DNA from 4 places in the Peribacillus sp. TH16 genome. Region 3 is predicted to be linked to each of the others. Evidence: riboswitches for the same ligand, from Rfam matches in the RefSeq annotation. Region 3 holds a riboswitch; each other region holds the start of a gene.

Region 1 (7,630 bases), 1.2 Mb from region 3:
CCTGCTTTTTCAGACCCAATTTCCGTGACCTTCCATGCGGAGGATAGATCAATAAATATAGGGCCCTTCTTTGCTGCACTCATCAACCAACTTCCCTTGAAAGATGGGACATTTGGGGAGATGGAAAAATTTTATCAGGAGATGAAATCCTACTGTCATCAACAAGGCTTTTCCTTCTTTTTAGTAGGAATACAGTCTCTAAAAGAAGGCGTAGTGGAAGGATATTGGCCAGGGCAAAATGGGTGGCAAACCCTTACTCTACCTATCCCTAATGTGTTTTATAATCGGATTCATTCGCGCAGAATGGAAGAATCGCCAACCTTCGATCTGTTTACAAATGAACTAAAATCATATTCAATCCCGATGTTTAATGGAGGGTTTCTTTCTAAGTTCGATGTACATGAGCTTCTTCTCTTAGAATATGAACTGCTTTCAAATCTGCCTGATACCATACTTTTTAACGAGAAGGAAGCCTTCTTTACATTTTTAGAGAACCATTCTGTTATCTATTTAAAGCCTACTTCCGGCAGTCAAGGAAGGAATATTTGCAGGTTAACACAAGTAGATGGAAAATGGAAAATCGAGCAAACCGGACATATACAAAATGTGCATATTGCGGATACGAATGAAAAGTTGTATAACGCCTTGAAAAAATTCTGCAGAAAACAAGCCTACATCCTTCAAAAGGGGATTTCCTTGTTTGAAATCGATCAGAGAAAAGTTGATTTCCGAATCCTTCTTCATCAAAACGAGCAGTTTCAATGGAAAGTTACCTCCATGGTTGCCCGGATAGGAGATCCAGGTAATATCGTTTCCAATCTTGCACAGGGCGGTATGATGAAAAACGGCTCAGACTTTTTAAAGGAAGTATTTGACCCTCAGGAAGCCGCACGTTTGCACCAAAAGCTTATAAGACTTGCTAAAAAAACTGCCCATACTTTGGCAGAAAATCATGATGATTTATTCGGGGAGCTCGGAATCGATTTAGCACTTGATGTTGACACACACCCTTGGATTATTGAAGTGAACTCGAAACCTTCGAAAAAATTTCAGGGCAACTATGAAACCTTTCGTCCATCAGTAAAGTCCATTGTTGAATTTATGCTTACTCTTGACCGAGAAAACCATCCATAAAAGGAGTTGCTGGCACGTGTTAATAGGATTAATGGCAACGTCAGATACACATGAAAATCATTATTTTACTGAAATAGCAAAAGCAGCTAAATCATTTAATATGAATGTATGTAAATTCACACCCGAGAATATTGATATCGATGTGAAGAAAGTTCGAGGAGAACGTTTTGATGCCGAAAAGGAAACATGGCGCTCTGAATCATTTGATCTCCCTGATTTTGTATATGACCGCTGTTTCCATGGCTTATCTCGTGTTTCGACGGAAATGCGCGATAAAATCAATTGGTTAAAAGTTAACTCAAGTTTCCTTGGCCTTGGCCTTCCAGGAAAGTGGGAAGTTTATCAAATTTTAAAAAAACATCCCCTGCTAGAGGCATTTTTTCCAGAAACCGTTCAAGTTACCACACCTGAAGAAATCAGCGGGCATTTGGAACGTCTGGATAAAATTATTATCAAACCAGAGTTTGGAGCAGGTGGTACGGGAATCTATCTTCTCACAAAAACCGAAGGCGGCACATTGGTGTCCATGACAAAAAAGGGCACCAAATACGACCGTAAATTTGACTCTAAATCTCAACTGAACAAATGGCTGCAGCATTTATTAAATCGATATAGTTACCTTTGTCAGCCTTATTTAGAACTTTGCAACCAGAAAAAGGAACCGTTCGATTTACGAATTTTACTTCAAAAAAACGAAAAAAATCAGTGGATGGAACGCGGCAGAGGCATTCGCCTGGGACAACAAGATGGAATCACGTCCAATTTAGCCACTGGTGGGGAAGCTATTTCGCTCGAGGCTTTCATCAAAAAAAATCCTGAATCTATTCCAATTGCTGCCGAACAAAAAATCCAGCATATCCTCCGTACCTTACCTGTCGAAACCGAAGCCGTTTTTGAAAGGCTATTTGAGCTAGGAATCGACCTAGGCATTGATAAAAAAGGGCAAATATGGATAATGGATATTAACTCAAAACCAGGTAGGAAAATCATCCAAACACTTCAACCTGAATCGATGAAGGATATCCATCGCGCACCGTTCCAATATAGCCAATTTTTAGCCGATCATCTTCAGAAAGCAGGTGAATAGAGAGTGAGAAAGACTTATCCTGCCGAGATTGCCGATACTCCCGGCAACGTTCTCTTCTATCCATCAGAGCTTGGAGATTTGGCAGAGATTGAATTAATATATTTTGGCCAGCATTCATGTCCTGCCATTGTTAAACAAAATCCTGCAATCAAGCAAACAATCGTCCTGTCAGAAAGTCTCGCGGAATCTTTAATATTTACTCAGGTCGATATGCCTCTTCATCTATTTATATACGGTAAGAGCATTCATATTGGGCCAGTCGTCGGGATATTTTCATCAGGTTTTACCGGCATTTCAAACAAACCGCTCGGGGAACGTTCAGATTTTTTTTCAAAACTCCTTTCTCTGAGCCAAACAACAGGCTGTATCCCTTTTGTTTTCGGTGAAAATGTAATCAATTGGGAAAAAGAAACAATCAAGGGCTATGTCTATGAGAACGATGACTGGAATATTAACGAATTTCCTTTTCCAAATGTCATCTATGACCGGCTCCCTAACCGTTTGACGGAAAACCGGGATGGCCCTAAGGAAGTGAAACAGAAATTCCAAAAAGAGTATACAATTCCTTGGTACAATCCAGGTTTTTTTAATAAATGGGATATAAATGAACGGTTATGTGCGGATGAGCGTGCACTTCCTTTTTTACCGGAAACGTATCCTTTTCAATCTCTGTCCGTCGTAGAAACCCTGCTTTCTCATTACCGCCAAGTTTATATAAAGCCTATTCATGGCAGCCTTGGGCTTGGAATTCACCAAATTCTTTATGATAAACATGAAAATGTCTACTATTGTCGTTATAAAAATGATGCTCAGGAAAATAAATTGCAAAAGTTTTCTACTTTAGAATCCATTGTAAAACACATCTTTCATAATCGACCGCTTGAAAATCTCATTGTGCAGCAGGGCATACCATTAATTCGTTCTTCTAAACGACCTGTAGATTTCCGAGTGCATACGAACAAGGACAGCAAGGGAATTTGGCAGGTAACTGCAATCGCCGCAAAAATAGCCGGCGCTGGAAGCGTTACTACCCACATTAAAAGCGGAGGTGTCATCAAGACGATTGCCGAGCTATATGGTGATGATGATGAGGCGAAAGAAGTCGAACGAAAGCTTTCGGAAGCCGCCCTAATATTAAGTGAAAGTATTGAAGAGCACTTAGATGGCATCATTGCAGAAATCGGTTTTGATTTTGGATTAGATAAAAAAGGGCAAGTTTGGATGTTTGAAGCTAATTCTAAACCAGGACGTTCAATCTTTTCCCATCCAAAACTCAAAGAGTTCGAGCTGCTAACAAGAAAGCTCAGCCTTGATTATGCTATTTATCTTACGGAACAAACCATTACAAATGCTGTCGGTGTGCAGAGATGAATATTTTTTACGATATTCCAACTGAAAGCTGGTACCACGACCAAGAAAACATGCAACTATTCGCCGGCGCGGAAAAAGAGGAAATACACTATAAACAGAATCAAAATAATCAAACACTTATTCCTATTTCTATTTTTCCAGGTAGCCGGATGCTCGTCGTCGGAATTTTAACTTCTTCAAATCCCAAAAAGGAATCAGGAATAGGGGGAAACTTGACCCTTTTTCAGGATTTATCACTATATTTGCTGGAACATGGGATTTTAGTGTTTGTATTTACGGTTGAGACCTTTCATTCCATCCCAGTAAAAGGCTTCCTTTTTTCCTCCATTTCAAACAAATGGATCGAGGTTAAGATGCCGCTTCCCGATATAGTTTATAACCGAATTCCCTCAAGGAGCTTCGAGGCATCAGAGGATTTTCAACGGCTTATCAACTACTTTCAAGATCATGGTATGAACCTTTTCAATCCTTGTTTTTTAGATAAATATATGATGTATGAAGCATTGATGGAAGATGGCTCCCTCACCAACCATCTTCCATCAACAATTATCCTAGGTGATTGCGATGGACTGAGGGCTTTTTTAAAATCCCACAGACATATTTACCTAAAACCATCTAAAGGAAGCCAAGGGAAAGGTATTTACACACTAATAGAGAATCCTGATGAAACTCTTCAGTTTAATAGCCTAAAACATAGTGAATCCTTCCCAAATTTCTCCTCATTTTGGGAGCATAAAAAAATGCTACTGATGAGAAGAGCCTATCTCGCCCAACGCGCGGTTATACCAAAGAAACTGAATGGACATCGTTATGATTACCGAGTTCTCGTTCATTATGAAAATGGGTTCTATAAAATTACTGGTAAGGCTGTACGGATGTCACAAACCCAGGAAATCACAACCCATACTCCAAGAGGCGGGAAACTTTTCCCTTACAAAAACTTACAATCGAGGAATTTAAACCGGAAGTTGGCGTACATTGCTCAAAAGTGCGGTCTGATTCTTTCGAAGAAATTCGGCTTTCTCGGGGAATTCTCTATTGATATTGGCGAAGATTCAACAGGATCACTCTTCATTTACGAAGTAAACTCTAAACCCATGCAATTTGATGAAGAAGAAATTGAAGCAAGCCGACTCTTGCATTTGAAAAACCTGTTTATTGAATTAACTTTATTAAATCAAACGAGAAAATAACCTCCATCTGCCGTTTTCCATTATAATGAAATGAGAGACAGCTTATATGGAGGTTATACATATGATTACTCATTTTCAATGGACACCATTACATAAAAATTTACCAGGTTGGAAAATTTCCTTTTACTTTAACAAGCAGGCCGTCCAAGCCTTATACCATAAAGACGGGTCCATAGAATGGACTGCCAATCCCCCTTCAGAAACAGACGAAGCTAAGCTCAAAAGCATCATACATGACTTAATGGTCTATCATGTATATGAATAACTTAGTGCTAAACTCCTCATTTCATTCATGAGGACTTACTCAGAATAAAAAGCCCTCTTTTGCCTACACTATAAAAAAAGGTTAGGAGGGATTTCTTTTGGATAAAGAAGAATTCACATTTTTGAAGGATACCGAATATGAAGGCAAGAACTCTGCTTTCTTAGACATCGACCGTTACATCAATGAAGGGCTGGCCGGCGGGAATGTTTATGCAGCTGCTGACCTTCAGAACATTGAAGAAGCCCATGATTTTTATGATGAAACCGAGCCAAACAAGAATAAATAATTAGTGTCCGGAGCCTCCTTTAGGTGGCTCCTTTTTATAAAACTGTCAACTCCTCCTTTTGACCGAACATTTCCTTATTAATTATTCCATAAGCCTTTTCAAGAAAAAGTAAATACTCTACTTTTTCTTTTGAATTTTTTGCCTTCACATTAATTTCCTTGTTCAACCTTGTATGATTTTCGCTTAAAGAAATCATTTTTTCCCCAGAAAAATTATACATAATCTTAGCTTTTAAAAAATCCGTAAAGTATCTAACTGTTCCAAACATGCATTATCCCCCCTTAAATTTTGTTCATAAAGAAAACTTTTCTCTTGTTCCATAGAGAGACGAGATTTCCTTATAATTTTGTTAAAAAATCGACTATTATAATTGATTACATCTAAAAAAATAAAAAAACAACTTCCCGATTAGAAGTTGTTAGAGTGCAAAAGAAAACATAACAAAAAACAAACATGAATTTTCCATTTTTCAAAAAATGAAAAACATGCTCTTGTCAATTCTCGCACTTAACACCTCCTATCCTCGTAGGTTTATGATGCTGTGCTAAAAATAGGCAGGTATCCTGGCTCATGATCATCGCTTTTCGAACCTTCCCATCCCCTTTTGCAGGAGACAGTGGCATTACTCGAATCGCTCTCATATACAGTTGCGGGACAGCGCCGGATTCTAACCGGACTTCCCTTTTAAGCAGATAATCTTCAATATATTATCTGCACCTTTTTCTAGACGTATTTAATTTTCAGTTTAAATTATAAAATTATCCCTTAAACTACAATGCGTGCTTCTGTGTTCAAAAGGAAATTGATTAACAGCTCTTCCATTACACAAAATCACTAATTAGTATTTCGCTCCATTATCCTTATTAATCAATATCTTTTCTTTTAATATCGATGTGATAATATGCTCCGAATCCCATTCGTGGCCAGATATCTCGATAAGCGGATATTGATTCGGCAAAACAATTTGCTGGATTTCATGTACTGCCAAGCCTTGATTATGTAATCGTAAAATTTCACCACGCAGGTTTTCCAAATAGTCGAGCTTTCTTTGAAACATTTCCTTCCCATTAGGGACATGACCGGCATGACAACAAAAAACCTCTCCAAAATCATATTGAAGTAATCTATTTATAGAATCGATGATAACAGGGACAGATTCTTCCCGTAAAACAAGCTTCGTTTTCGGTGTAACGAATAGGTCACCTGAAAACAGCATGCCATTACTGTGATTCAAATACACCATATGGTCCATAGCATGACCTGGGGTAAAGATTGGCTCCCACGTTTGGGTACGGGAATGAACAGCCCTCCCCAGCGGCTCAGCTTTGAAGCCATCTCTCCTTCCCCAAAAAGTTTTGCGATAATCAGGATATTCAGCATCCTTCGCACATACATCAATCGACACCGGATGAATATAAATTGGAACTTTTCTATGTTCCTGTATCCAGGAAGCACCGCCAGTATGGTCCTCATGATAATGCGTTAGCGCCACTAAATCGAAGTTGGCTGATTCATAGAAAGGGATAAGTTCTTCCAATAAAATTTGGGCTCCCGTATCAATCAATAGGCCGTCTGTTAAAAAAACATATACACTCATCCCCGACTTTATTCCTTCAGGGGTCCCTTGTACACAAACCACATCATTTATCGTCTTAATCTCTAGCATGGCTTCCCTCCTCATCAATTGTATAAAAATACCCCTTGTTCATTACAATAAATGTAATATTCCTCCATACTTTTGACAAGCAAATAGTATTTTCCTAGCAAAGACCCGTAGTATATTTTCCGGTAGAATCAAGGCACTTTTTGAAACCATTGTCATTGATTTAAGGTATTCTATTATGCAACTAAGAAAAGAAACAGCAAAAATCTGGCTTCGGTTAAAAGGAAGTTGTTAAGAAAGGGTACTCCGTATTTAAGTTTGGGCGATAAAAAAATTCACGGCTAATCATTAACGCTGAGTAACTATCAATATTACCTTGGTTGATAAAAAAGCTAAAGCATTCATGATACAGACTTTGAAACAATACTTTCCTGACAAAAAATTCACGTAATTATTAAAAAAAATCGACAAGCTGCTAAAAAGAACGAAGCTTATCTTACAAAAATCATGAAAAAGTATGGCTTTACGACCATTAACGATCAATGGTGACAATACCCCGATTCCAAAAGGTATGATTATCCAATTCTAGATTTACCATAAAAAAATTAATTAAATCACCAGAAAGTTATTCTAAAATTACAGAAACGATTGACAATATGTGAATTTACAAATAATATAGATTATATTAGAA
Region 2 (7,630 bases), 1.7 Mb from region 3:
CTGTTGACCCCGCCGACAATATGCTCCAATGCTTCTTTATGTAAAAGCTCTGAATTACTAAAATCCAATCTAAAAACCTCCTAAAAATACAATCATAATCCTCTTAATCATAGCACTTTTCTGGCCAGAAATCTGGGGTGAAAGGTTGGGAAATAGGGTCTGGCCCCTAATAAAAACGCTGAAACCCTAGAAACAGCAGGCTTCTTCGCATTTTATTTTGTTTGGGAAATAGGGTCTGACCCCAAAACTTCAGTTATAAAGGATAGGATGTTCAGGATGGTGATAGGGTTTTCGATGTCAAAGCTTTGGCGTTTGATTTCACCTTGGGCTTGGTAGAAGATAAGGTGGCCGGTTCCTTTTTCTTCATTAATATGCAAGTGGAAGCTTAAGGGGGTGTTTTCAATCGATCCGGAGGAATCCCTTTGAACAACTTGGCATAATATTTCATCGTATTCATCTTCGTAAAGGAAATCATATCGAAGATCGATAACGACCTTTTCGATTTGGGATAGTAATAATTGTTTAATATTCATAGCATACTTGTCTCCTTTATATATGTATCTCATGCAACGCCAAAATTTGCCCTGAAAATAGTCCTTTGCATCTAGGCATTTTTATTGTCTAAAAAGCTGAGGTTGGATAAACTAATTCATTAGGACAAGAGATTACGGAGGAAATAATAGAATGAGTGATGCAATTCAAGTGAAACAGCTGCGGAAGGAATTTAAGTCGGTATCAAGCCGATCTGGTTTAAAAGGGGCCTTTCGCGATTTACTTACAAGAAATTATAAAATTGTTCCTGCTGTTAACGATATTAATTTTACTGTAAAAAAGGGTGAGATGGTAGCTTATATCGGGGAAAATGGTGCAGGGAAATCGACAACGATTAAAATGCTGACAGGTATTTTAGAGCCAACAGCGGGTGAAATTACGGTAAATGGCATGAATCCACATAAAGAACGGGAAAAGTTCACGCAGACAATCGGGGTTGTATTTGGTCAGCGCTCCCAGCTGTGGTGGGATATCGCAGTCCAAGAATCCTTCCGGTTGCTGAAAAAAGTCTACAAAGTATCAGATGAACAATATAACGACCATATGGAACATGTGATCAAGACGCTCGATATCGGCCCTTTGCTCGACAAACCGGTGCGTAAACTTTCACTTGGTCAGCGGATGCGCTGTGAGCTTGCTGCAGCACTGATTCACAATCCACCGCTGCTGTTCTTAGATGAGCCGACGATTGGACTTGATGTGCTCGTGAAAATGAAAATTCGCGAGTTTTTGAAAGAAATCAATAAAAAATATAACACGACAATCCTTTTGACTACCCATGACTTAGGAGACATAGAGGCTTTGTGTGAGCGCGTAATCATGCTTGATGAAGGCCAGATTATTTATGATGGGGAACTGCAGAGTTTGAAAGATAATTGGGCGGAGGAAAAACAGGTTCACTTTCAATTTATTGAGCCAGTTGAGTTACACGAATTGCAATCCTTACCGCTGCCGTTTACCGCGAACTGGGTATACGATGAAAAACATCAAACTTACATGGCTATGATGAAAGAGGAAAGCGATCATATTTCACAGCTTGTTTCTGCGGTCGTATCACATTTTAAAATTAAGGACGTCAAAATTCATGAAACCTCTATCGAAGAGATTGTTCGTAATATTTATGAAGAAGGCACGGTCTGACTCTCGTACCATTAAGAAACAACGTGTCTGACAAGAAGGGAGAGGACCATGGGGAAATATCTTGCTATGATTCGCATGCGTTTTTTGATGATGCTTGCGTATCGAACGGATTATTATACCGGTATTTTAATTTATAGCATCAATATTGGTGCTTATTATTTCTTATGGAATGCGATATATGGGGATAAAAGCTCCATCGAAGGACTTTCAAGTATGCAGATGACAACCTATGTAGCGGTTGCCTGGATGGCGCGTGCTTTTTATTTTAATAATATTGACCGTGAAATTGCTAATGAAATAAAAGACGGCAAAGTTGCCATCGAAATGATTCGACCTTATAACTACTTAGGCATGAAGACGATGCAAGGACTGGGAGAGGGAATATTCCGTTTCTTCTTCTTTTCCATTCCAGGTATGCTGCTGGTAGCTTTTATTTTTCCTATCGAATTGCCACATGAACCGGCAACGTGGGGAATATTCGGCATTTCCTTGCTGTTCAGTTTCATCATTAATACACAAATTAACTTATTAACGGGAATCACTACATTTTTCTTATATAACAACGCAGGGTTGATCCGGGCAAAAAGAGTCATCATTGATTTATTTTCCGGGCTGTTACTACCAATCAGTTTTTACCCAATATGGGCGCAAGAAGTAATGAAGTATTTGCCCTTTCAAGGGATCAGCTATGTACCAAGTATGATTTTCACAAATGGTTATAGCTCAGGCGATATCGGCATGGCCTTATTACAGCAATTTATTTGGGTCATCATTCTCATAATACCAATTCAGCTTTTATGGATAGTCGCAAAAAAACAGCTGATTATTCAAGGAGGTTGATGAGATGTTCTATGTATCGATGTTTTTTCAATATGTAAGCCAATATATGAAAACGAGATTGCAGTACCGTGCCGATTTTTTCATGGAAATTCTTTCTGACCTATTGAATCAGGTTGTGAATCTGGTATTTATCTTAGTTGTTTTCGGACATACGCAATTTTTAAGCGGTTGGAGCCGTGAAGAAATTATTTTCATATACGGATTCTTCCTTATACCATTTGCTCTTTTTTCTTCATTTTTTAATATCTGGGATTTTAACGATCGCTATATCGTTAAAGGTGAGATGGACCGAATATTAACTAGGCCAATCCACAGCCTGTTTCAAGTCATTTTGGAAAGAATTGAGCTTGAATCATTATTTGGTGTTGTGACCGGCCTGATCATTATTTTCTATTCGGGTGCTTCGTTGAATCTCGAGCTTGTCTGGTATGACCCTATTCTCTTTGTGATTTTTTCAATCGGTGGGGCACTTGCTTATGCGTCCATCTTTGTAGCAATTGCAAGTATTGGGTTCTGGTCGGATGCGAAAACGTCAATCATGCCAATGATGTACAATATCGGGAACTACGGCCGCTATCCTGTTGATATTTATAACAAGGTCATTCGGTTTGTACTTACATGGGTGCTGCCATTTGCGTTTGTCGGCGTGTATCCAGCCTCTTATTTTCTTAGAAAAGAAGAGTGGTATGTTTATGCATTTGCAACACCGGTTATCGGGATTGTCTTTTTCACTGTATCTGTTTTCATTTGGAATCAGGGAGTGAAAAGGTACCGAGGGGCCGGAAACTAAAAAAATCCCTTCAACATTAACACTGTTGAAGGGATTTTTCTTATTTACGCTTATTCTTTCTTTCAATATATCTAGCTTGTGCTTGAACAAATTGCTGCTTTTCCTCTTCCGTTTCCGGAAATACCTGAGGAACGGGGGTGGGCTTTCCATCTTCGTCTATTGCTAGCATCGTTAAAAAAGCACGGGCTGTAAGCTGCTTTTCGCCGGTTAATAAGTTCTCTCGCTCTACTTTCACAAATACCTCCATCGACGTCCGATGGGCACAGGTGACATAGGCCTCAAGGTTAATCGCATCCCCTGTCTTGATGGGTGCCAAAAAGTCAAAGGAGTCACTTGATACGGTCACAACCGGTTTTCGGCAATGGCGCATTGCTGAAATGCAGGCGATTTTATCTACATAGGCCATCACCTTACCGCCAAAGATGGTGTTGTGATGATTCGTATCTGGTGGGAAAACAAGATCTGTTAAAAAAGTCCGTGACTGCCGGATAGGATTAGCATTTGTAAGATCAATACCTTTTTCAGTCATTTGACTGTTGATTGACCAGTAGGTTTTTGCGAACGATTGTTGCGGCTTCCACCATATTTTTCAAAGAAGCAACGGTTTCAGGAACGCCCCTTGTTTTCAGACCGCAGTCCGGGTTAATCCAAAATTGATCTTTATCCAATACTTTGATGCCTCGTTCAATCATATCGACCATTTCCTCGACTGCAGGAACCCGTGGACTGTGAATATCATATACGCCTAGACCAATACCCTTTTCATACGTTTTTTCCTCAAATGCGGTAGCTAGTTCACCGTGGCTGCGAGATGTTTCTATGGAAATTACATCGGCATCCAGGGAAGAGATGACATCCATGAAGCTGTTGAAATCGCAATAACACATATGCGTGTGAATTTGAGTTGTATCTTCCACACTTGAAGTGGAAATCAGGAAGGAGTTCACAGCCCATTTTAAATATTCATCGCGGTCGCTTTTTTTCAATGGCAGACCTTCTCTAAGGGCAGGCTCATCCACCTGAATCATTTTGATTCCGGAAGTTTCTAACGCTCTCACTTCTTTTTCCAAGGCAAGAGCTAACTGGTAGCAAACATTCTCCCTTGAAATATCATCACGTACAAATGACCAGTTCAGAATTGTTACAGGACCTGTCAGCATTCCTTTTACCGTTTTCTTCGTCAGGGATTGCGCGTACACACTTTCCCGGACCGTCATCGGCTCGATGAAATGAACATCGCCGTAGATAACAGGCGGTTTTACGCAGCGAGAACCGTAAGATTGTACCCAGCCTTTTTCGAGGAAAACGAATCCGCCCAGTTTATGGCCGAAAAATTCAACCATATCTGTTCGTTCAAATTCTCCATGTACAAGAACATCCAAGCCGATTTCTTCCTGGATATCGATCCATTTGCTGATTTCCTCGTTAACAAATGTTTCATATTGAGCAGCCGTCCATTCTCCTCGTTTGAATTTCCCGCGAGCTTGTTTTACTTCAGCTGTCTGCGGAAAGCTTCCGATTGTTGTTGATGGAAGGAAAGGCAGTTTGAAAAATTCCTGTTGTTTGTGATAACGCTCTTTAAATGGCAGCTGACGGCCGGCTGTTTGACTCTTCGCCTGTTCGACACCAGTTTGGACGTCTTTATGGTTTCGCGCGTTTGAATTTGCTAACGTTTGAAGTGCTAATTTGTTAGCGGCTACTTTTTCAGCAATTGCTTCGGCACCTTGATTACTACCTTTTACTAGTAGAGTGATTTCTTCAAGCTTCTCATCAGCAAAAGCAAGGGCCTGTTGCACTTCTTTAGTAAGAGCCGTCTCATTACGAACCGTTACTGGTACATGAAGCAGGGAGCAAGAGGGTTGAAGCCAAATTTGGTCTTCGGCTACGTTTTTTGTGAGGGTATTGATCAACTGCTTCTTTTTCGATAAATCGGAAAGCCATATGTTTTTCCCATCAATCACACCTGCACCGAGCACTTTGTCTTTCGGGAAGCCGAATTCTTGAAGATTACTAAGGTTTTTCCCTTTATCATGGACAAAATCAAGACCGATCCCTTGAACGTGTAATTCAATAACTTCTTGGTAGTGCTCTACCGCATCAAAGTATGTTTGTAGCATGATGTTCAAGTTTGGAGCTGCTTCATTCAATTTTTCATATAAGTAAGTAACAGTTTGCATATCATCTTTAGAAATGGATGAAACAAGGGAGGGTTCATCCATTTGCACCCACTTCACGCCTTCTTGTTCTAACTCTTGCAGAATTTGTGTGTATAAAGGCAGGAGACTAAGGATGATTCCAGGTACATCTTGCTTATTGTAGCCTTTAGACAGAGTAATAAAAGTATAAGGTCCGACTAAAACGGGCTTAGCTTCAATTCCTAGTTTTTCTTTGGCTTCGCGATAAGCAGCAAGTGGTTTATTTTCTGTCAAAGTCAGCTTCGACGGTTTTAATTCGGGAACGATATAGTGATAGTTTGTATTGAACCATTTCGTCATTTCAGAAGCAACTTCATCCTTGTTTCCGCGAGCCATAGAGTAATATACAGAAAGGGGAACAGTGCCGCCTTTATAGGCTGAATAACGCTCAGGAACAAGACCGAACATTACAGACATATCGAGCATTTGATCATATAAAGTAAAGTCATTGACAGGAATAATATCTATACCTTGGCCCTTTTGCTTTTGTAAGTTGCCTAAACGGATGGCTTCTAGCTGTGCCGTAAACTCCGATTCATCGATTTTTCCCGACCAGTAAGCTTCTAATGTGCGTTTCCATTCACGATCTTCCCCAATTCGCGGGTACCCTAAACTACTACTTTTCAATATTCCCATCCTCCTACATTCTTTTTTTAAAAAATATAATAACAACAAAAAAAGCACCCCTAACCGTCAAAAGAGAAAGTTAGAAATGCTTAAAATAAAGGGGTATACAAAAACCCCTTAAAATTATAAGGTCCCTAACACTTCCCTATTCTCCGTAGGTTAAAACAGTGTTGTCGAAACAGGCAGGTCTCCTGACTTTAGGAATCTTATTAGCGGCAGGCCTTCCCAATCCGAAAATCAGTGGCATATTGCATAGCGCTAACATTCCTATTACAGTGGCGGGACCGTGCCGGAATTACACCGGACTTCCCTTTTAATCCTAAAAAAATTAGGAACCTATTTCCACATATGAAATTTCACAAACCCGCTGTAAATTAAACTGCAGGCAACAAATATTTATAAAATAAAAACTATTATAAAAATTTAGACAAGCTTATCATATCCCGGCTAAAATGGTCAACAAGGAAAAAAGTCTCGGGAAATGGGGTCTGACCCCGCCCTATATCGACAAAACTATTGGTGCACCTAGGTTTGTTTAAGGATGTGAATGTTGGGAAATGGGGTCTGACCCCTAAATAAAGAATATATTGTTTGGACGGGGAGTATGTATAGGGGGAGTGGGTTGTTTTGAAATGAGGCGTGGGGGATGACTTTTTACATCTTGATTGCAGGGATTATTTTTTGCATGGTGATGAGCATTCGAACGTTATTTCTTGTTGAGTCGGGAGGAAAAAAGTTTTCTCTAGAGGATATGCTATGGCTCGGCAATTTATATGCGACGATATTAGTAGGTTTTGCACTGATTTATTTATTATACGAGCTTCAGAATCATTCGGTGATTCTTGATATGGGCAATCGTTTAGACGGCAGTTTTTACGAGCAACTGAAGACTTCTTTTTATTTTAGTGCAATGACAATGTTTTCAGTAGGGTATGGAGATATAGCCCCGATAGGCATGGGCAGGATGATTGCGACAATCCAGGCGTTCATTGGATACACTCTCCCGGCTGCGTTTGTGATCCGGACAGTGATTGACTTAGAACAGAAGGAAAGGAAGAATAAATGAAAGTTGTGTTTCTTTCAATTATTGGGTACGCTTACCATAATGAAAGAAATGGAGGGGTAAGAATGACTGTTAAAATTGGAGAAAAAGCACCGGATTTTCAACTTCCTGCAAACAACGGTGAAAAAGTTTCCCTATCGGATTTTAAGGGTAAACACGTTGTTTTATATTTTTATCCGAAAGACATGACGCCTGGTTGCACAACGGAGGCCTGTGATTTCCGTGACCACAATGAGCAGTTTGAGAAATTGAATGCTGTCATCATAGGGATCAGTCCAGATCCGGCGGCGCGTCATGAAAAATTTATTGAAAAATATGGGTTACCTTTTCTGCTACTAGCTGACGAAAATCAAGAAGCTGCTGAATTATATGATGTATGGAAATTAAAAAAGAACTTCGGCAAGGAATATATGGGCATTGAAC
Region 3 (7,630 bases):
GAATTTTCCGTTATATCATATTTCTCAATTGTAAAAGTAGCATCTCTACCTATAGGCAAAGAAATCGTTGCCTCCTCAAGTGCATCACCAGTGATCAATGCGATCAATGCCGCTTTAGTTACTGCTGTTGAACAGGCTCCGGTCGTATACCCATGCCGCATTTGGGAGGGATCTTTCTTGACTTTCTTTTCCATGATTTAACCTAATCAGCTAAAAGGGAAATCGCATTCAATGCCGCAACCGTGACAGTACTTCCGCCTTTTCGGCCAACATTTGTAATGAATGGCACTTCGGTAATTTTTGCTAGTTCTTCTTTTGATTCCGCGGCAGAAACAAATCCAACAGGCATACCAATAATTAAGTCGGGTTTAGCAATCCCTTCTTTAATAAGACGAATGAGTTCTAATAATGCTGTTGGTGCGTTACCAATGGCATATATCCCGCCTTCATTTTCCTTTACGGCTTTTTGCATCGAAATGATGGCTCTTGTCGTTTTCAATCGTTTTGCTTCAACCATTACATCTGGGTCTGAAATATAGCAATGCACGTCCCCGCCATGTTTTTGAAAACGTTTTTTCCCCGTTCCACTTTCTATCATTTGAACATCGGCAATAACATGTCTTCCTTTGCGGATTGCTTCCACACCAGCTTGAATGGCATTTGGATGGATAATGACACTTCTTCCTAATTCAAAGTCTGCTGATGCATGAATTACACGGCGAACTATCTTCCACTCATCTTCTGAAAAATCATGATTACCCATTTCTTCAGCAATAATTGAAAAACTATAATCATATATTTTATCTGGATCAACCGTTAGGGGTTTAAAATCTGTTTTAAAATCCATCGTACATTCCTCCTATTTTTCGTTTAGTTGTTTTTTCAAATCGGCAATGACCAGATTAAAACTGGAATGAACATTTTTATAATCAACATCAGGACGAGAAATCATAATCGTCTCAATTCCACATTCCAATGCTGCTTCCAATTTCTCATCAACAGATCCAACCTTGCCACTTTCTTTTGTAATCATTAACGTGACACCATATTGATTGTATAGCGCTTTGTTCAATTCTTTTGAAAATGGACCTTGAACAGCGACTATATTTTTTTGCTCAATGCCTAACTGAGCACATTTTTCCATATTATCAATGCGCGGAAGCATTCTCGCTATCACTCTTGTATTCTCCAGACCTACTAACTCTTTAGCAAAAATCGCTAAGGTTTTACTTCCAGTCGTTAGCATAATAACTCCCCGCTTTGTAGCAGCAAGCTTGGCGGCTTCAGCATAATCACGAACCATAATCAATTTCTCATTCTGGAATCGTTGACTTTCACGTTCATAACGAATATAAGGAACATTTGCTTCCTTTGCTGCCTGAAGAGCGTTTTTCGATGCTTCTTCTGCAAATGGGTGACTTGCATCAACTACCGCATGAAATTCTTTTTCGATGATTAAAGATGCCATATCTGTTGCAGTTAATCGTCCAATTTGAGTTGCTATCTTCGCATCTTGCAAACTTTTTGCTGCCGACTCGGTTACTACCGTTGCCAAAACTTGGAATCCAACCCGTTGGATTTCAATCGCTAATTCCCTTGCATCGCTTGTACCCGCTAAGAACAAAATCATTTTGTCGTCCCCACCACTTGCTCATCATGGTCATGGTGGTCATGTCCATGGTCTGTTTCATGACCGTGATCGTGGTCATGGTGGTCATGCCCATGGTCGTGATCGTGGTCATGATGATGATGGTGATGGTGGGCATGGCCATGTTCCTCCACATGTTTACGATAGTTTTCTAGATCACGGGTACCACTTGATCTTCCTTCGCTAGCTTCGATTACACGTTCTTTCAGTATGGTTTGTAATGTTGGATGATAACCAAAGTATTTCGCCAAAACAAATTCATGCTCTGGATATTGGTCTTGATAGCCTGTTAGCATATTCTCCATTCTCTCCATTAACACACCTGTGAAGAGGAAATATGGAAGCATCACTATTTTTTTGGCACCTAACCGAATACAGCGATCAATGCCTTCATCAACAAACGGATCCGTAACACCCATGAAGGCATTTTCGACCCACTTCACATTTAATTTTTCCCACAATAATCGTGAAATTTTATAAATATCACTATTTGCATCAGCATCACTTCCACCTCGACCTATCAGCAATATTGCTGTCTCCGGATGTTCCAAAGATGTATCGAATCCAACTTCCTCAAGGCGATCTGTCAGAATCGTTAATACTTCCTGGTGAACCCCAATCGTTTGTCCATATGTGAATGTAACCGCTGGATACTTATTCCTTCCATCCTCTATTTCAGCTGGAATATGTAATTTTGAATGTCCTGCATGCAACAAAATAATCGGAATGACGATAACTTCAGTGGCTCCTCTTTTTATGCAATTGTCAATGCCTTGGGATATACTTGGCGTGGCAAATTCCAAGAAGCATGTTTCAATTATTAAAGAGTCGTCCATTGTTGGAATCATATTTTTAATAAAATGAATAACTTCTTCGTTTCCAGAAGCTAGTCTGCTTCCATGTCCTACGAATAATACTGCTTTCATTTGTTATCCCCCTCTTGATTAGTCTTCACAAGGCGCAGGCTCTATTTTTATTTTGGGAGCAATGTCTTGATATAAATAGCCCTGTATCTTTTTCGCCCGTTTGAAATATTTAAATAGTCGTTCATTAGGATGAGCATTTTGTTTATATTCGTTGACAATGTTTGTAATTAATTCAACTAGTTGATCCGGTTCAATTCCTTCTGCAACTGGTTGACCAGGATGAGCCGTTCTTCCAACAGGTTTCGCTCCAAGGAATAAATCAAATTTCCCTTTTCGGAAAACGATCCCTATATCATCCATCACTGCACTATAACAAGCCATTCCACACCCATTAAAACCAATGTTCAGTTCCTTAGGCATATCAATCCCACCAAGTACCCTCTGTATTTCATCCGCGTAAGGAATGGATTCCACTTTTTCACCATCACAGAAATCACAGGCTTTTAAAGTCAATACATCCCCAATTGGCGATAATAAAAAGTTTGCTGATTGCAATTTTCCAGTAATAACTTCTGGATCTGTTGTAGGAATCTTTAAAACGATTTTATGATTTGGCGTGTATTCCATCGTTCCCTTTTCTCCAACAACTTCTGCAAGTGTCATCATTTGTTTCGGAGTAAATTGCTTGTTCGCCACACCTGGGCTAACTGCAAGCTCGAATACCGACTCAATTTTTTGCTGAACAATCGGCGTAATTGATTGCTGAACTGTTTGACCCTTAACTCTTGTGAGTGCTTCCATTGCCACTTCAAAAGAAGTGCTCTTTTTTTCTGGTGCTTTTGTAAGCAATCCAACTCCGCCAGTCGACTCGGTGTACGCTTCCTGCATAGAACCTGTTTCTTGATCTAATGCCCAAGGTTCTGCTTCTTTTTGCAAGCGTTGATGCGGCTTCAATGGTTGCTTTTCCGAATTCAATGTATACTTTCTTTGATATCCACGTGGCGTGATGATTTTGTCATCATATAAAAAGGTAGATGAATTTCCAATAATGACGGTTGTTAGCATCCCTATATCGTGATTTAACATGTCTTTCAAATTGGTTATCACAATATCCTGACGATCGCGATAAGCACTTTTTACCAATCCGACAGGTGTTTCGGGCGAGCGGTAACGCAGTAAAATGTTCTGTGTTTCAACAATTTGCCTAGTCCGTCTACCGCTTCGAGGATTATAAAGTGCAATGACAAAGTCAGCCATTGCTGCAGCCTCCACTCTTTTGGCAATCAGATCCCAAGGCGTTAAGTGGTCACTGAGGCTGATGGTACAGGAATCATGCATGACAGGTGCACCAAGTAAAGACGCACATGAATTGATGGCAGAAATACCAGGAACGATTTCAATGGCTACTCCCGTTTCTTCTTTCCAGCCTTTTTCAATCAATACTTCATAAACCAGCCCTGCCATTCCGTATACCCCTGCATCACCACTCGAAATTACAGCCACTTTCTTTCCCAACTCCGCCTGTTTCACTGCTTCTTGTGCACGTGATACTTCTTCAGTCATACCTGTACTTATAATCGTTTGATCTGTAAGAAGGCCCTGTATGAGTTCCACATATGTTTTGTAACCAATGATGAAGTCACTTTCTTGAAGGGCTTCTACAGCACGTTTGGTAATATGTTCAAAATTCCCTGGTCCAAAGCCAACGACAAATAATTTACCGTTTGTACTCATTTAGACATCTCCTTTTACAACTTGTCTTTTGAAATTCCTGTTTGAGCTGGAAAATCTGGATTAGGAGTCATTTCTCCATTAGTAAATTGGTAAATCATCTGTGGAATGAACTTCTCATCATCGAGATTACGGACAATCTCTCGTCCAAAATCAGGTGAATCCACTCGATACCATGTCCCTTGAGGATAAGCAATCACAACGCAGGCATCCTTACACCTTCCGTTACAGCGAGTTCTAGTAGTATGAATTTTTTGATTCAGACCTTGTGAAGTAATTTCATCACGAATTGCTTGCGTTATTTCTTCGCCACCTTTTTTCATGCAACTGCTGCCGTTACAAATCAAAAGATGCGAATTTGTGCCTTTTAAGTTCCAAGTTGTCATCTTCTTCCTCCTAAATCTGAGAAAAGGCAAAATAAAAAACCTTAACTGTTAGAGTTAAGGTTTAAAAAAAACTATATGAAAAGGGAGCCTCCAGCAAGCAAAGTGAAACTCTCAAAATCTCCATAGTCCTTCTACCTTTCCCTCCGAAAAGTATCACACAATTTTAAAAGCAGGTTTCCTGGCTTACGCTTCAATTTACTTTTGTCCCTTCCCAGCTCTAGGCCAGTGGTTATCGACAATTTCATCAGCGTTACAGTAGCGGGGGCTGCATCGGATTCTCACCGATTTCCCTATTATCCCTTGCGTGTTCATACAAGAGCACTTTTAAATTGAAATATTTGGTTTTATAATAATATATTTCTAGTTAACTTTATCTATCATATAACAACTTTTTTAAAATTCAATAGTTTATTCCGACTGTTTTGAAAAGTTTAATGGTGAAAATCCAGCTTCATGCCTATCCTCACTGCGATTTTATCCTTCTCAAAAAAATATGAATAGAGTGTAGATGGAATCATTGCTTTATGGTACAATAAACGAGAATTTTCAAAAAATTACATAAGTTTTATGGTGCTAGATTCCTCGGAATTTAGCTTAATAGGGAAGTCGGTGTAAATCCGGCGCGGTCCCGCCACTGTAAAGGGAAGTCCTAATACGTAATGAATAATCCACTGTCAAACGCGATGGGAAGGATGTATGAGGATGATGATCCAGAGCCAGGAGACCTGCCATGAAGCGTGAAACTGTTTACAACCTACGAGGATGGGTGTGCGGATCAGGCAGCTAAGCTAATATTTGTATTATGCTGCAAACTTACTGTTCATTACGCACTTCTTTCTTTTTGAGAGAAGTGCTTTTTATGTTGCCCGCCACTTCTCTTCTCAGCTTTAATCATTAAAAATAAAAGCGTTGAAAGGAGAAAAAATGAAAAAAGCCAATTGGAAAATACTTTATTTTGTCATTTTACTACTTTTCGTACCAAAGAAAGCAATGGCCATGCATATTATGGAGGGCTTCTTACCGATCGAATGGGCGATATTCTGGTGGGCTGTGACACTTCCATTTTTAATCTTGGGTTACCGTTCTATTAGGTCTAAAGTGAAGGAAAACCCAGAAACAAAAATGATGCTGGGTCTGTCCGGCGCATTCGTTTTTATTTTATCAGCCCTAAAAATCCCTTCCGTTACAGGAAGCTCTTCACACCCTACCGGCGTCGGTTTAGGTTCAATCTTGTTTGGGCCACTGGCCATGAGTGTCGTCGGTTCTATTGTTCTGTTATTTCAAGCTGTATTACTAGCTCATGGAGGACTAACTACGCTAGGAGCCAATGCCTTTTCCATGGCTGTTTGCGGGCCGTTCATTGCTTATTTTGTATTCAAAGGCGCTACTAAATTAGGTTGGTCCTTCTCTCTTGCTGTTTTCTTAGCAGCAGCTTTCGGAGATTTGGGCACCTATGTGATAACTTCTGTACAACTTGCTTTAGCTTTCCCATCGGAGGTAGGTGGATTCATGGCCTCATTCACTAAATTTTCAGGAATCTTTGCCCTTACCCAAATACCTTTAGCAATCAGTGAAGGTTTATTGACAGTCGTTGTCATGAATTTCTTGAAGAAATACAATCTAGGCGAATTGAAATTACTGCGAGTGTTATCTAAGGAGGCTCGTTAGCATGAAAAAAAGTTTATTGTTGCTTTTTCTAGTCGTCATACTTGCTATAATTCCGTTAATCACCCAACAAGGAACAGAATTTGGTGGAGCTGATGGAGTGGCGGAAGAAGCCATCACTAAAATCCAACCAGAATATAAGCCTTGGTTCAACAGTATCTGGGAGCCGCCAGGTGCAGAAACCGAAAGCTTATTGTTTGCTCTCCAAGCCGCGATTGGCGCCGGATTCATAGGATACTTCATCGGCGTTATGCGACAAAAAAATAAACAGTCCGTCCAAGAAAAGGACGAACAGGCAAAACATGTTACTCATAGATAAATACGCCTATTTCAACCGGCTAAAGCATGTACATCCTTTAGAGAAAATGATTTTTGCCCTCTCCCTTTTGTTGTTTTCTTTAGCAGTGAGGGATACGACCGTCTCACTCATCACCTTTACCGTGATGAGTGCTTTTATCATTTTCGGGGCAAAAATTCCAATCTCTTATTATCTAAAATTACTCTTATTACCTGGATTTTTTGTACTATCAGGTACAATTACCATCCTTTTTTCATTCGCAAGTAAATTTACTTCGATACCAAATGTATGGTGGTCCTGGAATTTCGGCAGCTGGCAAATATTTATCAGCGAAGACAGTATAAAAACGGTAATTGGTCTAATCGTTGTTGTATTAAGCAGTATCAGCTGTTTATATTTCCTAACCTTAACTACTCCCATCACAGTTATACTATATGTATTGCGTAAGCTGAAACTGCCTTCATTGCTGATTGATTTAATCGAATTAACTTATCGCTTCATCTTTATTTTTTTAGATACAGCTATGGCCATTCATCAATCACAGTCATCACGGCTTGGATATAGTTCAGTGAGGAAGGGAATTCGATCTCTCGGGTTACTCATATCTTCCCTGTTTTTAGGAGTGTTTCAGCGCTCTGAACAATTAACGATGGCAATGAACGCAAGAGGGTATCAAGAGAATATTTCATTTATCGATGACTCTTACACTTATTCCTCTCGTAATTGGCTGATTACCATTGTAACTCTAGTAAGCTTATTCTTTATTTATAGATATATATAAATTGGGGGCAGTTCGATAATGGAAGAACATATTTTTAATATAGATGGCCTCACCCATCAATTCGCAGATGGGACGTTCGCATTAAAAGATCTTTCTCTTACTATTCAACAAGGTAAAAAAATTGCTTTATTAGGCAATAACGGTGCCGGTAAGTCAACTTTATTCCAACATTTAAACGGTCTATTAAAGCCAACAACAGGATCCATCAAATTTAAGGGAAAGAAATTAAAATATGACAGAAAAACATTATTACTA
Region 4 (7,630 bases), on a different contig from region 3:
TTCTATGGAATTGATCCTTATGATTTGAATCATAAAAAAGGAGTTCGGGGCTTTTTCTCAAGAGGATACTTAGAGGCTCCTGAACATTCGGAAGTCATTGTTGAGGATCAAGATGGGAAAGCGATCATTTATATCGATCGGAAAACGACGGGTGGCACGATTGTTGCTGGAGCTGGAACAGACCTTTACCGTTTCGGTATTGAAGAAAATAGTTCACGCGTTTTAAGCACTCAGATGCTAAATTGGATTCGTCAAGAATATGAAGCAAACAAGGAGGAACAGAAATGAAAGTAGCAATTTTAGATAACGGTTACAGCTTTCATCATCGCTTCTTTCAAATGGAAGAGTTCGCTTATATGTATGACGATGTGCTCCAAATTCGGCAGCTACATACCTATGACTTAAGTCAATATGACACGCTAATTGTTAATGATCGGATGTCGCTACTACTTTTAAAACGATACCAATCGTATTTCATTAAATTCCTTCAGGAAGGAAAACGATTAGTCGTTTTCGGCGAAGTACTGGACAATTGGCTTCCGGGAGTATATTGGGAGAATTCAGAAGTGAATTTTAGTTGGTGGGTGAAAGAGCACGGAGACCTGCCGTTAACAGCTAATAATATAGATCATCCGTTGTATCAGTATGTATGTCTGTCAGATATGAAATGGCATTATCATGGAACGTTCAAAGTTCCGGAAGGTGCAAAATCACTAGTGGATACACCGGACGGCCGCTCAATTATTTATACAGATGACGTGTCATATAACGGAGAATTAGTTATTACTACACTAGATCCAATCTTTCATATCGGATTAGGATTCATAGATCAATCCAAACCATTTTTACATGGGATGGCGAAATGGCTTAGAAAAGAAGTACGGGAGAGAACATCATGAAGAAAAAATGGACAATGTTAGCGGCAACAACTGTGGTGGCAGCCTTGATTACAGGCTGCGGCAATACAGCGGAAGAAACAAAAGGAGATACAGCTGAAAAACAAACGACGGCTGAGGAGAAAGTCATTCAAGATCAGCTTGGCCGTGACGTAACTGTACCGGGTAAAGTCGAGCGTATTGCGGTTGGTGGGATTCTTCCATACTTTTCTACATGGTATGTGGCTACAAACTCAACAAAGGAGGTTGTTGGATTACATCCGAATGCTTATAATGCGGCGGAGAATTCCATCCTTGCTGACATGTCGCCGGATATTTTAAAAGCGGATACGTCGTTTATTAAAAATGGTGAAGTGAACGTAGAAGAATTAATGAAAATCAATCCGCAGCTTTATTTTGAAAACTCACAGAATCAAAAATCTATTGATAAATTAGAGGATGCAGGCGTTTCTGTGGTGGCCTTAAGTGCTATTGATGTAGCGGCAGCTGAACCATTAGCGACTTTTAACAGTTGGTTGAAAGTGACGAGTGACATTACTGGAACAACTGAGAGAACGGACATGTTCTTGAAAAAAGGCAAAAAGGTCCAAGCTGAGTTGGATGAAAAATTGGATGGTATCAAAGAGAAAGATAAGCCAAGAGCATTAATACTATACCAACACAGCGATAAAAGCATTATGGTTGGCGGTAAAAACTTCTTTAGTAATCAATGGCTAAACGCAACAGGAGCATACGACGTTACGGCAGAAGAAGTTACCGGAACAAAAGAAGTGAATATGGAGCAAATTTATAAGTGGAATCCCGATATTATTTACATTACAAACTTTTCAACTACACAACCTGAAGACCTAACAAACAATGTATTTGAAGGTCAAGACTGGAGTCAGGTAAAGGCTGTGCAAGCAGGAAATGTTTATAAAATCCCTCTGGGTATTTACAGATGGTTCCCACCAAGTGGGGATGCACCGCTTATGTTGGAGTGGATGGCACAGAAAAATCATCCTGAACTATTTGACTATGATATGAAGAAAGAAATCACAGACTATTATTCAGAATTCTATGATTACGATGTAACGGAAGAACAAGTAGAGAATATTCTGCACCCTTCTTCTGATGCTGCAAAACAGTAAAGTAGGGAATGAATATGAAAAAATGGAAAACGCTCCTGTTCTGGATTTTACCAATTGCCATGGTTATTTTGTCTCTAAGCATTGGACGTTACGGAATGGATTTAGGGACTCAAATCAAGATATTGCTATCAACTGTGTTTCCAATTGACCAAACTTGGACGCAGATGGAAGAAACAGTGGTCCTGCAAATACGCCTGCCGCGTATTTTGCTTGCCTTGTTAATAGGTGCTGGTCTTTCAATCGCAGGTGCCTCATTCCAAGGTATGTTTGGCAACCCGTTGGTTAGTCCGGATATCCTTGGGGTTTCGGCTGGTGCCGGGTTTGGCGCTTCCCTTGGGATTCTATTACTAGGTCATGGCTTCGCTACACAAGTGATGGCACTTGGTTTCGGCCTAGCGGCAATCGTCTTTACCTTCGTGATTAGCGGAAAAAAAGATTCACCCGTTTTCATGCTTGTTCTGGCTGGTGTCGTTACATCGGCATTATTCCAGGCGTTGATTTCCTTGATTAAATTCGTCGCTGACCCGGAAGCAAAACTGCCAGCGATTACTTACTGGCTGATGGGAAGTCTTGGTACGGCAACATATAAGGACTTGTATATCGGGGGACCGATTATCCTTGTGGGCATTCTGATTCTATATTCCCTTCGTTGGAGAATAAATTTATTGACGTTGCCTGAGGATGAAGCTAAAACACTTGGTATTCCAGTAACACGTTTGAAGTGGACAGTTATTTTTGGCGCAACACTTATTACTGCTGCTTCCGTTGCGATAGGCGGTATCATTGGCTGGGTTGGGTTAATTATTCCTCACGTTGCAAGAATGCTAGTTGGTAATAACAATCAACTAGTCTTACCAGTATCTCTTTCAATCGGTGGAGCCTATTTATTGTTGATTGATAATCTGGCTCGCTCGGTAACGGCTACAGAAATTCCACTCTCAATCTTGACGGCAATTATAGGTGCACCATTTTTCGCAATATTGCTTAGAAAAACAGGAGGTGGCTGGTCATGAGAATTGAGGTGCAGGGAGGAAATTACTTTTATGCTCGGAAAAAAGAAGAAGTTCCTTACCTTTACCAAACAGACATTAACTTTTCGCTGAATGACGGAGAGATAATGGCGATACTAGGACCAAACGGTGCAGGAAAGACAACGATGTTAAAATGCATCACAGGTCTTCTGGACTGGAAAAAAGGTCAAACGCTCATTGATGGAAAGCCGCTTCCTTCGCTTTCACGCAAAACCGTCTGGAAACGGATTGGTTATGTTCCGCAGGCGCATAAAATGGTATTTGGTTTTACACTCGAAGAATTGGTCATTATGGGAAGAGCCCCATACATCAGTGCGCTTGCCCAGCCTTCCGTGAAGGACCGTGAAGCCGCTCACCTAGCCCTGGAAACTGTAGGGATTGGCCATCTTGCTGGGAAGTCCTGCAATACAGTCAGTGGTGGTGAGTTGCAACTAGCGTTGATTGCACGTACGCTGGTATCAGACCCGGAAGTGCTCATTCTCGATGAACCGGAATCCCATCTTGATGTTCAAAAGCAGGTTGTGATTTTACAGACATTAAAGCGTTTGTCACAAGAAAAGAAAATCTCTTGTATCATAAACACGCATTACCCAAACCATGCGTTTTTCCTTGCTGACCATGTGTTAATGACAGCCAAACAAAAGCCGGTCGTTTACGGGGAAGTCCAGGAAGTAATGACAGAATCCCGGATGAAGGAATACTTCGGAATTGAAATGAAGAAGATTATTTATGAAGAAGATGAGAACTTTTTGATTGAAACGATGGTGCCGAAAGATTTAGGCATTCCGCGTGATCAAAGTACTTGTCGATTTACTAGTTAAAAAAAGGCAGCCACCGGGTTGCCTTTTTTTTCGCTAAATGGAATACTTTATTATTTACTAGTTTTCTGGTACTATTATGCTAGAAAAAATTAGGAGAATGATAGTGAGGAAATACAGAGTTTTATTGATGGTAGCATTGCTGGGAATTTTAATTTTGCCTTCATGCTCACAAGGGGTTTTAGAGAATATAGGTACAAAGACGGCTGCACCGATTGCGGAAGATAACATTGAAGTGGTTGCAGCAGCGGAGAATGACGTCGGGCAGAATTCGGAGGACAGATTATATCCTGAACAGATCGATACGAGAAACTGGATAAGAGCCGAGTCCACGGTTCAACTTCCAATATTGATGTATCATAGTATTTCTGAAGGTAATAACCTTCGGGTACCAAGAGAGGAATTTCAATCACAAATGAACTGGCTTCGGGAGAATGATTACTATACATTATCCCCTAGGGAAGCATTTCTTGTTTTAACGGAAAATCGGATGCCAAGTGAAAAGTGTGTCTGGCTTACTTTTGATGATGGCTATACAGATAATTACACGGAGGCTTTTCCTATATTAAAAGAATATAATATGAAAGCTACTGTTTTTATGATCGGGAAATCTATTGAAAAAAGTCATCACCTGACGGAAGAACAAATGGTGGAGATGAGCGAGAATGGGATTTCTATTGAAAGTCATACTATCAACCATCTTGAGCTTAACCGTATGACGGTAGGGCAGCAGGAAGCTGAAATGGTACAGTCAAAGGATTTATTCGATCGTATTCTCCAACAGGACACGACAGTACTTTCATATCCTGTTGGTCGGTATAACGAGGAGAGCCTTAGGTTGTCAGAAGAAGCTGGATACAAGATGGCAGTAACCACCGAAGCTGGTGGAGCTTCAAGGGACCAAGGGATGCATGCACTACACCGAGTTCGGATTTCACCCGGATTGTCAGTCGATGGATTTGCAGCGCTGATTGAAAATGCATCACGTTATTAATTGAAGACAAGGTATTTCGGAATCAGTCTGAAAAATCATATAATAATCATTTCTTACATAGTGTATAATGAAAAGCAGTGAAAATTATATACATATGAACGATTTGGTGTCTTAATGACTTAAAAGGGAAGTTGGTGAAATACCAACGCGGTCCCGCCACTGTAAATGGGAGTTAGCGGCTGTGTACCACTGTATGTGAGATATGGGAAGGTGCCGTTGACGATGACCATTAGCCAGGAGACCTGCCAAGATTCGTACACCTGTAACCTACGCGGATGGGAAGGTGTGTGGCAGACCTTCTGAGTCCGTAATTATATTGTTGCCATACAAGCATCTTCCGTTTGACGGGAGATGCTTTTGTTTTGAAATTCGCTTCTTCACTTCAGGATGCGTTTTCTTTAGGTGGTCGGAAATTGAATTAAAAGATTGTGGGGGATGTAAAATGAAGAAAATCTATGGTCTGATTCTAGTGATGTTACTAACTGCAGGTATTATGGTTGGTTGCAATGATACATCAAAAGAAGGAACGAAAGAAAAGCAACAAACGAATCATACTGAAAACCAAGCTTTCCCGATTACGATAAAAGATGCAACGGGTGAAAAAGTAACGATAGAAGAACAACCAAAGAAAATTGTTACATTGATACCAAGTAATACAGAAGTGGTCTTTGCACTTGGTTTGGGTAAAAAGGTTGTTGGTGTATCCGACATTGATAATTACCCGGAAGAAACGAAAGAAATTGAAAAAGTTGGCGGAATGGAAATGAACACGGAGTTAATCGTTTCCTTAAAGCCTGATCTTGTTCTTGCTCATGCATCCAGTGCCCATAATTCGAATGAGGGATTGCAGCAGCTTAAGGATGCTGGAATAGATGTCCTTGTAGTCAATGATGCACAAAGCTTTGACGAAGTGTATGAGTCTATTGATATGATTGGACAGGCAACGGGAGAACATGATAAGGCAAAAGAAATCGTTGCGAATATGAAAACGAAACTGAAGAAAATTCAGGAAAAAGCTAAATCCGTTAAGGATGAGGAAAGAAAAACCGTTCTAGTAGAGGTTTCGCCATCACCGGATATTTATACACCTGGAAAAAATACATTCATGAATGAAATGCTTAACATAATTTCAGCGAAAAATGCAGCAGCCGAATTGGACGGGTGGGCGAAAATTGACGAAGAGTCTATGATTGCTGCAAATCCGGATGTCATTATTACAACATATGGTTATTATACAAAAGATCCAGTCAGTGAAGTGACGGGCCGAAAAGGATGGGAAGATGTAGCTGCTGTTAAGGATGGTCAAGTCTTTGATGTCCATTCTGACTTAGTGACCCGTTCTGGTCCACGCTTAATAGAGGGAGTAGAGGAACTTGCCAAATCAGTCTATCCGAACCTATTTGACAACTAAGTGGGCGTTTGCTTATTTGATTGCGTTATTGTTTTTGCTTTTCGCAATGACGTTTGGCATTTCCTTTGGTTCGGTGTCAGTACCGATTCCAGCGCTTATACAAATTATCGGCAAGGAATTTTTTCATTTACCAATCTCAGTTGAGCCAGATGTGATGCTGACGAATATCGTAATGAACATCCGCCTGCCACGTGTATTACTTGCAGGTTTGGTTGGGGCTTCGCTTGCGATTGCCGGGGCAGCCTTTCAGGGACTGCTCAGGAACCCGCTTGCTGACCCCTACACATTAGGGATTTCATCAGGAGCATCAGTAGGCGCTGTATTGACATTGTTTTTGAATATATCATTGCCGTTGATCGGTTTATATACCCTACCGACGTTAAGTATTATGTTTTCATTGCTTACGATTTTCTGTGTGCTAACTTTTGCGAGAAAAATGGATCGATCGATGAAAGTAGAAACAATTATTTTAACCGGAATCATTTTCAGCTCGTTTTTAAGTGCCTTCATCTCATTAATGATTGCGTTGACGGGCGAGGAATTAAGACAAATCATCGGATGGCTGATGGGAAGCGTTTCAATGCGCGGCTGGAATTATATCGCGATTATTTTGCCGTTTTTTATCATTGGTTCGTTGATCTTGATTATGAATACCCAAGAATTGAATGCGATGACGTTTGGGGAAGATCGTGCAAAGCATTTGGGTGTGAATGTTCAGCGGAGAAAAATGTGGATTCTGATAGCTGGTTCGATATTAACTGGGGCAGCCGTTGCTGTTTCGGGAACGATTGGCTTTGTAGGATTGGTTATTCCTCATTTGGTTCGTAGGATTTGGGGGCCAGATCATAAGCATTTATTGCCGTTATCTTTGCTCGTAGGAAGCGGATTTTTAATTTTGGCTGACCTTGTAGCAAGGACGATCATTGCACCTTCGGAACTGCCGATTGGTGTAATTACCTCACTAATCGGGGCCCCGGCATTTGCCCTGATTTTATTAAAGAGACGGAGAGAAGGGTAGAATTCATGCTTGAAGTTAAAGGGTTAACAGGTGGATATGGCAATAAAGCTGTTTTGGACTCTGTCTCTTTTGACGTACATAAAGGGGAATTATTTGGGATTCTCGGTCCAAATGGCAGCGGAAAAACGACGCTATTAAGTATGCTTAGCGGGGTTCTCGATTATAAGGTAGGAAGCATACGAATAAGGGGAAGAGACTTGAAGGAGTATTCGGCCAAACAACTTGCACAAGTTATAGCCGTGTTGCCTCAACATTCCTCATTAGCCTTTTCTTATACGGTAAAAGAGACTGTTTCTCTTGGCCGTTATGCTCACCAAACAGGCTGGTTTCAT

The links. A riboswitch is a leader RNA that binds a small molecule or an ion and turns the genes downstream of it on or off. The one in region 3 is predicted to bind cobalamin.
Region 1: another riboswitch for cobalamin. It lies ahead of JFV29_RS07085 (hypothetical protein); the one in region 3 lies ahead of JFV29_RS01395 ((2Fe-2S) ferredoxin domain-containing protein).
Region 2: another riboswitch for cobalamin. It lies ahead of metE (5-methyltetrahydropteroyltriglutamate--homocysteine S-methyltransferase); the one in region 3 lies ahead of JFV29_RS01395 ((2Fe-2S) ferredoxin domain-containing protein).
Region 4: another riboswitch for cobalamin. It lies ahead of JFV29_RS27460 (ABC transporter substrate-binding protein); the one in region 3 lies ahead of JFV29_RS01395 ((2Fe-2S) ferredoxin domain-containing protein).

The regions. Positions count from the first base shown of each region.
Region 1 covers NZ_JAEKEM010000002.1:1,458,597-1,466,226, forward strand. Annotated here, with positions in the region: gene JFV29_RS07055 (YheC/YheD family endospore coat-associated protein) at 1-1,134, shown strand, start outside; gene JFV29_RS07060 (YheC/YheD family endospore coat-associated protein) at 1,151-2,221, shown strand; gene JFV29_RS07065 (YheC/YheD family endospore coat-associated protein) at 2,225-3,592, shown strand; gene JFV29_RS07070 (YheC/YheD family endospore coat-associated protein) at 3,589-4,785, shown strand; gene JFV29_RS07075 (YheE family protein) at 4,847-5,050, shown strand; gene JFV29_RS07080 (hypothetical protein) at 5,148-5,336, shown strand; gene JFV29_RS07085 (hypothetical protein) at 5,371-5,604, opposite strand; cobalamin riboswitch at 5,873-6,072, opposite strand; gene JFV29_RS07090 (MBL fold metallo-hydrolase) at 6,175-7,002, opposite strand.
Region 2 covers NZ_JAEKEM010000002.1:1,958,423-1,966,052, reverse strand. Annotated here, with positions in the region: gene JFV29_RS09575 (glutamate-1-semialdehyde 2,1-aminomutase) at 1-68, opposite strand, end outside; gene JFV29_RS09570 (hypothetical protein) at 213-533, opposite strand; gene JFV29_RS09565 (ABC transporter ATP-binding protein) at 685-1,692, shown strand; gene JFV29_RS09560 (ABC transporter permease) at 1,741-2,532, shown strand; gene JFV29_RS09555 (ABC transporter permease) at 2,537-3,322, shown strand; gene JFV29_RS09550 (acyl-CoA thioesterase) at 3,363-3,851, opposite strand; gene metE (5-methyltetrahydropteroyltriglutamate--homocysteine S-methyltransferase) at 3,844-6,153, opposite strand; cobalamin riboswitch at 6,309-6,499, opposite strand; gene JFV29_RS09540 (potassium channel family protein) at 6,791-7,210, shown strand; gene bcp (thioredoxin-dependent thiol peroxidase) at 7,273-7,630, shown strand, end outside.
Region 3 covers NZ_JAEKEM010000002.1:279,796-287,425, forward strand. Annotated here, with positions in the region: gene JFV29_RS01370 (cobalt-precorrin-5B (C(1))-methyltransferase) at 1-194, opposite strand, end outside; gene JFV29_RS01375 (precorrin-8X methylmutase) at 203-847, opposite strand; gene cobK (precorrin-6A reductase) at 860-1,630, opposite strand; gene JFV29_RS01385 (sirohydrochlorin chelatase) at 1,627-2,574, opposite strand; gene cobJ (precorrin-3B C(17)-methyltransferase) at 2,593-4,248, opposite strand; gene JFV29_RS01395 ((2Fe-2S) ferredoxin domain-containing protein) at 4,263-4,631, opposite strand; cobalamin riboswitch at 4,783-4,972, opposite strand; cobalamin riboswitch at 5,183-5,378, shown strand; gene JFV29_RS01400 (energy-coupling factor ABC transporter permease) at 5,556-6,299, shown strand; gene JFV29_RS01405 (energy-coupling factor ABC transporter substrate-binding protein) at 6,301-6,615, shown strand; gene cbiQ (cobalt ECF transporter T component CbiQ) at 6,599-7,375, shown strand; gene JFV29_RS01415 (energy-coupling factor ABC transporter ATP-binding protein) at 7,394-7,630, shown strand, end outside.
Region 4 covers NZ_JAEKEM010000009.1:2,777,571-2,785,200, reverse strand. Annotated here, with positions in the region: gene JFV29_RS27490 (hypothetical protein) at 1-288, shown strand, start outside; gene JFV29_RS27485 (hypothetical protein) at 285-899, shown strand; gene JFV29_RS27480 (ABC transporter substrate-binding protein) at 896-2,026, shown strand; gene JFV29_RS27475 (FecCD family ABC transporter permease) at 2,041-3,039, shown strand; gene JFV29_RS27470 (ABC transporter ATP-binding protein) at 3,036-3,878, shown strand; gene JFV29_RS27465 (polysaccharide deacetylase family protein) at 3,982-4,869, shown strand; cobalamin riboswitch at 4,957-5,133, shown strand; gene JFV29_RS27460 (ABC transporter substrate-binding protein) at 5,312-6,280, shown strand; gene JFV29_RS27455 (FecCD family ABC transporter permease) at 6,243-7,298, shown strand; gene JFV29_RS27450 (heme ABC transporter ATP-binding protein) at 7,304-7,630, shown strand, end outside.